DNA from 2 places in the Spirillospora sp. NPDC047279 genome. Region 2 is predicted to be linked to the other one. Evidence: riboswitches for the same ligand, from Rfam matches in the RefSeq annotation. Region 2 holds a riboswitch; the other holds the start of a gene.
The links. A riboswitch is a leader RNA that binds a small molecule or an ion and turns the genes downstream of it on or off. The one in region 2 is predicted to bind glycine.
Positions count from the first base shown of each region.

Region 1: linked by a shared signal. The riboswitch ahead of gcvP (aminomethyl-transferring glycine dehydrogenase) and the one ahead of gcvT (glycine cleavage system aminomethyltransferase GcvT) in region 2 are both predicted to bind glycine.

Region 1 is NZ_JBEYUA010000022.1:100,586-103,983, forward strand. It holds gene ABZ810_RS40465 (lysylphosphatidylglycerol synthase transmembrane domain-containing protein) at 1-846, opposite strand, end outside; glycine riboswitch at 1,102-1,197, shown strand; glycine riboswitch at 1,198-1,308, shown strand; gene gcvP (aminomethyl-transferring glycine dehydrogenase) at 1,375-3,398, shown strand, end outside.
Region 2 is NZ_JBEYUA010000003.1:413,883-417,280, forward strand. It holds gene gcvH (glycine cleavage system protein GcvH) at 1-64, opposite strand, end outside; gene gcvT (glycine cleavage system aminomethyltransferase GcvT) at 104-1,186, opposite strand; glycine riboswitch at 1,348-1,444, opposite strand; gene ABZ810_RS09150 (3-oxoacyl-ACP reductase) at 1,503-2,267, opposite strand; gene ABZ810_RS09155 (aldehyde dehydrogenase family protein) at 2,277-3,398, opposite strand, start outside.

The sequences.
Region 1 (3,398 bases), on a different contig from region 2:
CAGCGGGTGTCCCGACTCGTGCTCCACCGCCACGTCGTACGCGCGGGGCTCGTCGGCCGCGTTCTCCACCCGGCGGGCGCGCAGGGGGGTGAACCCGAGGCGGCCCAATCCGGCCATGACCGCGGATCCGGCCGGCCGCGGGTTGGGCGTGCCGACCGCGTAGAGCGTTCCGTAGCCGATGGTGCGGCCGAGGAAGTAGGTGGCCGCCAGCGCCGCCACCGAGGCGTACGAGGCGGTCAGGCCGGTCAGCGCGGCAAGGCCGATCATCGTCCAGGTGACGGCCTGCCAGCGGGCCCGGCCGGCCATGCCGACCGCCGTCACGAACGCGATCACCGGGGTGATGTCGGTGTGGACGGGGGCGGTGTCGGTACCGCCCCAGATGAGGGAGTCGAGCACGCCGCCCGGAGCCGCGGGCACCACCCAGTCGTCCAGGACGATGGTGAGGCCGAACGCGATCACCGCGGCCAGCAGGGCGATGGCGACCCGCACGCCGTCCTTGTGGAACAGGCGTTCGATCGCGAACGCCACCGGGACGGCCAGCACGCCGAAGCTGGAGACCAGCGTGGCCAGCGTCAGCAGGAACCTGGGCGCGTGCGCGGTGCCCTCGACGATGTCGGTCTGGATGCCGTGCGTGGTGCCCTTGGCGATGGACACCAGCAGCAGGACCGCCGCCAGGCCCAGGATCGCGCCGACGAACCGGAACGCGTCGGCCGGGCGCCGGATGCGGTCGGGGCGCGGCGGCTCGTCGACGGGCACGCCGAGGCCGGCGCCGAGCCTGGGCTCGGGCGCCTCGCTCCGGATCTCGGGAGCGCCTTCCGTGGTGTCGTGCGTCACACCTTGAGACATGCCGCACCGCCGTCCGAACCTGTCACCGCGATCAGCGTCCCAGACGACGCGCCGCCGCGTCGAGCGGGGCCCGGCAACTCGCCCCGCGCGGCCTCACCCGACATTCGTGCCCTTCTCCGCCCCTGGCCCCCGCTCCGTGAGCTGTGAATATCGTACTTGGGCCGCTCCCGCGGGCCGATCATGGGCCCCGCCCCGGGCGGGGCGCCGCGATCGTTTCCGGCGTCCTTTGGATAGAGTTCCCAGTGGACATGCCGTCGACCCTGTGCGGGAGAGACTCCACGCCGCCAGCGTGGAGCGCCGAAGGGGCAACCCTCCCCGGAACCTCTCAGGCAAAAGGACCGCTGGGCGAGGCACCTCTGGAAAGCAGGCGCCGTCTCCTCGAAACGGGGGAGGGGCCTCACCGAAGGGGAAATCCCGTTCCGCGCGGGCGAATCTCTCAGGTGCCCATGACAGAGGGGGAGACAAGCCATCGGCCCAGCGGGGCCGCTGGTGGCCCTGAGCGACCGCAGCAGCCCAGGAGGCTCCCCAATGACCGCCCAGTTCTTCGCACCGGTGGCCTCACCGCAACATCCGCGGACCACGTTCGCCGACCGGCACATCGGCCCGTCCCCCGACGACCAGGCCCGCATGCTGGCGGCGATCGGCTACTCGAGCGCCGACGCCCTGATCGACGACGCGGTGCCCGCGGCGATCCGTACCGGCCGCCCCCTCGACCTGCCCGCCGGGCTGAGCGAGCCGCAGGCGCTGGCCCGGCTGCGCGAGCTGGCCGACCGCAACACCGTGGTCCGGTCCATGATCGGGCTCGGCTACCACGGCACCCACACTCCCGGCGTGATCCTGCGCAACGTCCTGGAGAACCCCGGCTGGTACACCGCCTACACGCCCTACCAGCCCGAGATCTCCCAGGGGCGCCTGGAGGCGCTCCTCAACTTCCAGACGGTCGTGAGCGATCTCACGGGGCTGCCGGTGGCCAACGCCTCGCTGCTGGACGAGGGCACCGCCGCCGCCGAGGCGATGGCGCTGGCCCACCGGGTGTCCAAGCGCAAGGACCCCGGCGCGTTCCTGGTCGACGCCGACGCGCTGCCGCAGACCATCGAGGTCATCCGCACCCGCGCCGTCCCGCTGGGCATCGAGGTCGTGACCGCCGACCTGTCCGGCGGCCTGCCCGAGGGCGACTTCTTCGGCGTCCTGCTCCAGTACCCGGGCGCCTCCGGGGCGGTGCGCGACCTGGCGCCGGTCACCGCGGCGGCGCACGAGCGCGGCGCCCAGGTGGTCGTCGCCGCCGACCTGCTCGCGCTGACCCTGCTGCGGCCGCCGGGCGAGTCCGGCGCCGACATCGTCGTGGGGTCGGCCCAGCGGTTCGGCGTCCCGTACGGCTTCGGCGGCCCGCACGCCGGCTACATGGCCGTGGCCGAGGGCATCCAGCGGCAGCTTCCCGGCCGCCTGGTGGGCGTGTCGGTCGACGCCGACGGCGCCACCGCCTACCGGCTCGCGCTCCAGACCCGCGAGCAGCACATCCGCCGCGAGAAGGCCACCAGCAACATCTGCACCGCCCAGGTGCTCCTGGCCGTCATGGCGAGCATGTACGCGGTCTACCACGGCCCCGAGGGCCTCGCCGCGATCGCCGGGCGCGCCCACCGGCACGCCACCGAGATCGCCGAGGGCCTGCGCGCCGGCGGCGTCGAGGTCGTGCACGGGACGTTCTTCGACACCGTGCTGGCCCGCGTCCCGGGACGGGCGCGCGACGTCCTCGCCAAGGCCCTGGACAACGGCCGCAACCTGCGGCTGGTCGACGCCGACCACCTGGCGATCGCCTGCGACGAGACCACCGGGGACGACGACGTCGCCGCGGTGCTGGCCTCGTTCGGCCTCGACGGGGCACCGCCCGAGCCGTCCGGCGAGGCGATCCCCGCGGAGCTGCGCCGCGAGAGCCCCTACCTGACCCACCCGGTCTTCCACGCGCACCGCTCCGAGACCGCGATGTTGCGCTACCTGCGCCGGCTCCAGGACAAGGACATCGCGCTCGACCGGTCGATGATCCCGCTCGGCTCCTGCACGATGAAGCTGAACGCGACGACCGAGATGGAGCCGGTCACCTGGCCGGAGTTCGCCGACATCCACCCGTTCGCGCCGGTCGAGCAGGCCCAGGGCTACGTCGAGCTGATCGGCGAGCTGGAGGGGTGGCTGTCGGAGATCACCGGGTACGCCCGGGTGTCGGTCCAGCCCAACGCCGGCTCCCAGGGCGAGCTGGCCGGGCTCCTGGCCATCCGCGGCTACCACGCCTCCCGCGGCGACGAGTCCCGCACGATCTGCCTCATCCCGTCCTCCGCGCACGGCACCAACGCCGCCAGCGCCGTGATGGCCGGCATGAAGGTCGTCGTGGTCAAGTGCGACGACCAGGGCAACATCGATCTCGACGACCTGCACGCCAAGATCGACAAGCACCGTGCGCAGCTGGCCGCGATCATGGTCACCTACCCGTCCACGCACGGCGTGTTCGAGGAGACCATCGCCGACGTGTGCAAGTCCGTGCACGACGCGGGCGGCCAGGT
Region 2 (3,398 bases):
CCCCGTCCAGGCCGGACACCCATTCGTGCTCTTCGCTGTAACGGAGCTGCTCCGGAACGCTCACGATCGTTTCTCTCTCTTCTCGGATCTCGGTCGAAAGGTGTCAGGAACGCTTGTAGAACGGCAGGCTGACGACGTCGACAGGTTCCTGCCGCCCGCGGACGTCCACCGCGAGCTCGGTCTCCGTGACGCCGCTGTCGACGTACGCCATGGCGATCGGCCTGCCCAGTGTGGGCGACGGAGCGCCGCTCGTCACGACGCCGCACGGCGTGCCGTCCGACGTGACGACCGTGTAGCCCTTGCGGGGCGCCCGGCGGCCGCGGGCGACCAGTCCCACGAGGGTGCGGCCGGGCGGCGTCTGGGCCTGGGCCGCGAGGGCGGCCTTGCCGACGAAGTCGCCGGGCTTGTCCAGCTTGACGACGCGGCCGAGGCCCGCCTCGTAGGGGGACGTCTCGGCGGTCAGCTCGTTCCCGTACAGCGGCATGCCCGCCTCGAGCCGCAGGGTGTCGCGGGACGACAGGCCGCACGGCACCACGCCCTCGACCGCGGCCAGGGCCTTCCACACCGCCACCGCGTCACCGGCGTCGACGAAGAGCTCGAAGCCGTCCTCGCCGGTGTAGCCGGTCCGCGCCAGCAGGGCGTCCACCCCGGCGACCTTCGAGGCGAAGATCGCGTAGTACTTCAGATCCGGCAGCGGCGCGTCGGTGAACGCGGCCAGGATCTCCTGGGCCCGCGGCCCCTGGAGGGCGATCAGCGCGTACGCGTCGGACAGGTCGTTCACCCGTGCCTCGAAGCCGGCGGCCCGCTCGGTCAGGGCGTCGCGGACGACGGCCACGTTGGCCGCGTTGGCGACGACCATCCAGGTCTCGTCGGCCAGCCGGTAGACGATCAGGTCGTCCAGCACCCCGCCGTCCGGGGCGGTGATCATCGTGTAGCGCGCCTTGCCGACCTTCATCGGGGACAGGTTGCCGACCAGCGCGTGGTCGAGGGCGGCGCCCGCCTGGGGGCCGTGCAGGAAGATCTCGCCCATGTGCGAGAGGTCGAAGAGGCCCGCGCCGCCGCGCACCGCGGCGTGCTCGGCCGTCTCACTGGCGTACCGCAGTGGCATCAGGTAGCCGGCGAAGTCGACGAGGTTGGCCCCGAGCTCCTCGTGGACGTCGTACAGCGGCGTCTTCTTGGCGGGCATGGGTCGGCTCCTTGTTCGCGGGCGCGCGTGATCTCGATCGTCCCACCCGCGCACCGGGCGTCGTCGGTGCCTCCCCCTCTGTCATCGGCGCCTGAGAGCTTCACCCCGAGGGGCTTTCACCTTCGGCGGGGGACTCTTGGTCCCCGCTTTCCAGAGGTCGCCTGGTCCGCGCGGTCCGTGGGCCTGAGAGGTTCCGGGGAGGATTTGCTCCTTCGGCGTCCCTGGCCGGCTGCCAGGGCACTCTCCCGCGCGGGATCATCGGCTTTCGAGCAAGGCTAGCAGCGCCTTTCCCCCCTTTACCACCGCCCGCGAGGGCCTAGACGGGGGTCACGTAGGCGCCCGAGATCCCGCCGTCCACCAGGAACTCCGCGGCGGTGATGAACGAGGCGTCGTCCGAGGCCAGGAAGGCGACGGCGGCGGCGATCTCGGTGGCGTCGGCGAACCGGCCCAGGGGGACGTGGACGAGGCGGCGGGCGGCGCGTTCGGGGTCCTTGGCGAAGAGCTCCCGCAGGAGCGGGGTGTCGACGGGGCCGGGGCACAGGGCGTTGACCCGGATGCCCTCGCGGGCGAACTGCACGCCCAGCTCGCGCGACAGGGCCAGGACGCCGCCCTTGGAGGCGGTGTAGGAGATCTGGGACGTGGCGGCGCCCATGACCGCGACGAACGAGGCGGTGTTGATGATCGAGCCCCTGCCCTGCTCGCGCATGTAGGGGATCACGTGCTTGCAGCACAGGTAGACGCTGGTCAGGTTGACGTCCTGGACGCGCCGCCAGGCGTCCAGCCCGGTGTCCAGGATCGAGGCGTCGTCCGGCGGGGAGATCCCGGCGTTGTTGAACGCGATGTCGACGCGGCCGTACGCCTCGTGGGCGGCCCGGTAGAGCGCCTTCACCTCGTCCTCGGACGTGACGTCCGCCTTGACGAAGAGGCCGCCCACCGCCTCGGCGGCGGCCTTGCCCGCGGGCTCGTCGAGGTCGGCGACGACGACCCGGGCGCCCTCGGCGGCGAACCGCCGGGCGGTGGCCAGGCCGATGCCGCTGGCCCCGCCGGTGACGACGGCGACCCGGTCCTGCAAGCGCTGCACGTTCTCTCCTCAGTCGGTGGCGATGAAGACGTTCTTGGTCTCGGTGAAGGCGTCCAGCGCGTCCGGCCCCAGCTCGCGGCCCAGCCCGGACCGCTTGAACCCGCCGAACGGGGTCCAGAAGCGCACGGCGGAGTGGGAGTTGACCGAGAGGTTGCCGGCCTCGACGGCGCGGGCCATGCGGATGCCGCGGCCGAGGTCGCGGGTCCAGATCGAGCCCGCGAGCCCGTAGGGGGTGTCGTTGGCCAGCCGGACGGCGTCCGCCTCGTCGTCGAACGGGGCGACGGTGACGACCGGGCCGAAGACCTCGTCGTGCCAGGCGGGGAGATCGGTGACGCCCGGCCCGGCGAGGACGGTCGGCGGGAAGTAGAAGCCGGGGCCGTCCGGGGCCGAGCCGCGGAACGCCACCTCGTCCGGGACGTAGGAGGCGACCCTGGCCCGGTGGGCGGCGCTGATCAGCGGGCCCATCTCGGTCGCCGGGTCGGCGGGGTCGCCGACGACCACGCCCGCGACGGCGGGTTCGAGGAGCTCCAGGAAACGGTCGTGGACCTCGCGCTGGACCAGGAGGCGGGACCGGGCGCAGCAGTCCTGGCCGGCGTTGTCGAAGACGGCGTACGGGGCGGTCGCGGCCGCCCTCTCCAGGTCGGCGTCGGCGAAGACGATGTTGGCGTTCTTGCCGCCGAGCTCCAGCGTCACCCGCTTCACCCGCGACCCGGCCGCGGACATGATCTCCTTGCCGACCCGGGTGGAGCCGGTGAAGACGATCTTCGCGACGTCCGGGTGCTCGACCAGCCGGGCGCCGGCGACCGGGCCGGCGCCGGGCAGGATCTGGAGGACGCCCTCGGGGATCCCGGCGTCGAGGGCCAGCTCGCCGATGCGGCGGGCGGTGAGCGGGGTGAGCTCGGCCGGCTTGACGATCACGGCGTTGCCGGCGGCGAGGGCGGGGGCCGCGCCCCAGGCGAGGATCGGCATCGGGAAGTTCCACGGCACGATCACCGCGACCACGCCGAGCGGCTCGGCGAACGTGACGTCCAGCCCGCCGGGCACCGGGATCTGCCGCCCGAACTGCCGTTCCGGCGCCGCCGCGTAGTAGGAGAGGACGTCGCGGACGTTGCCCGCCTCCCAGCGGGCCTG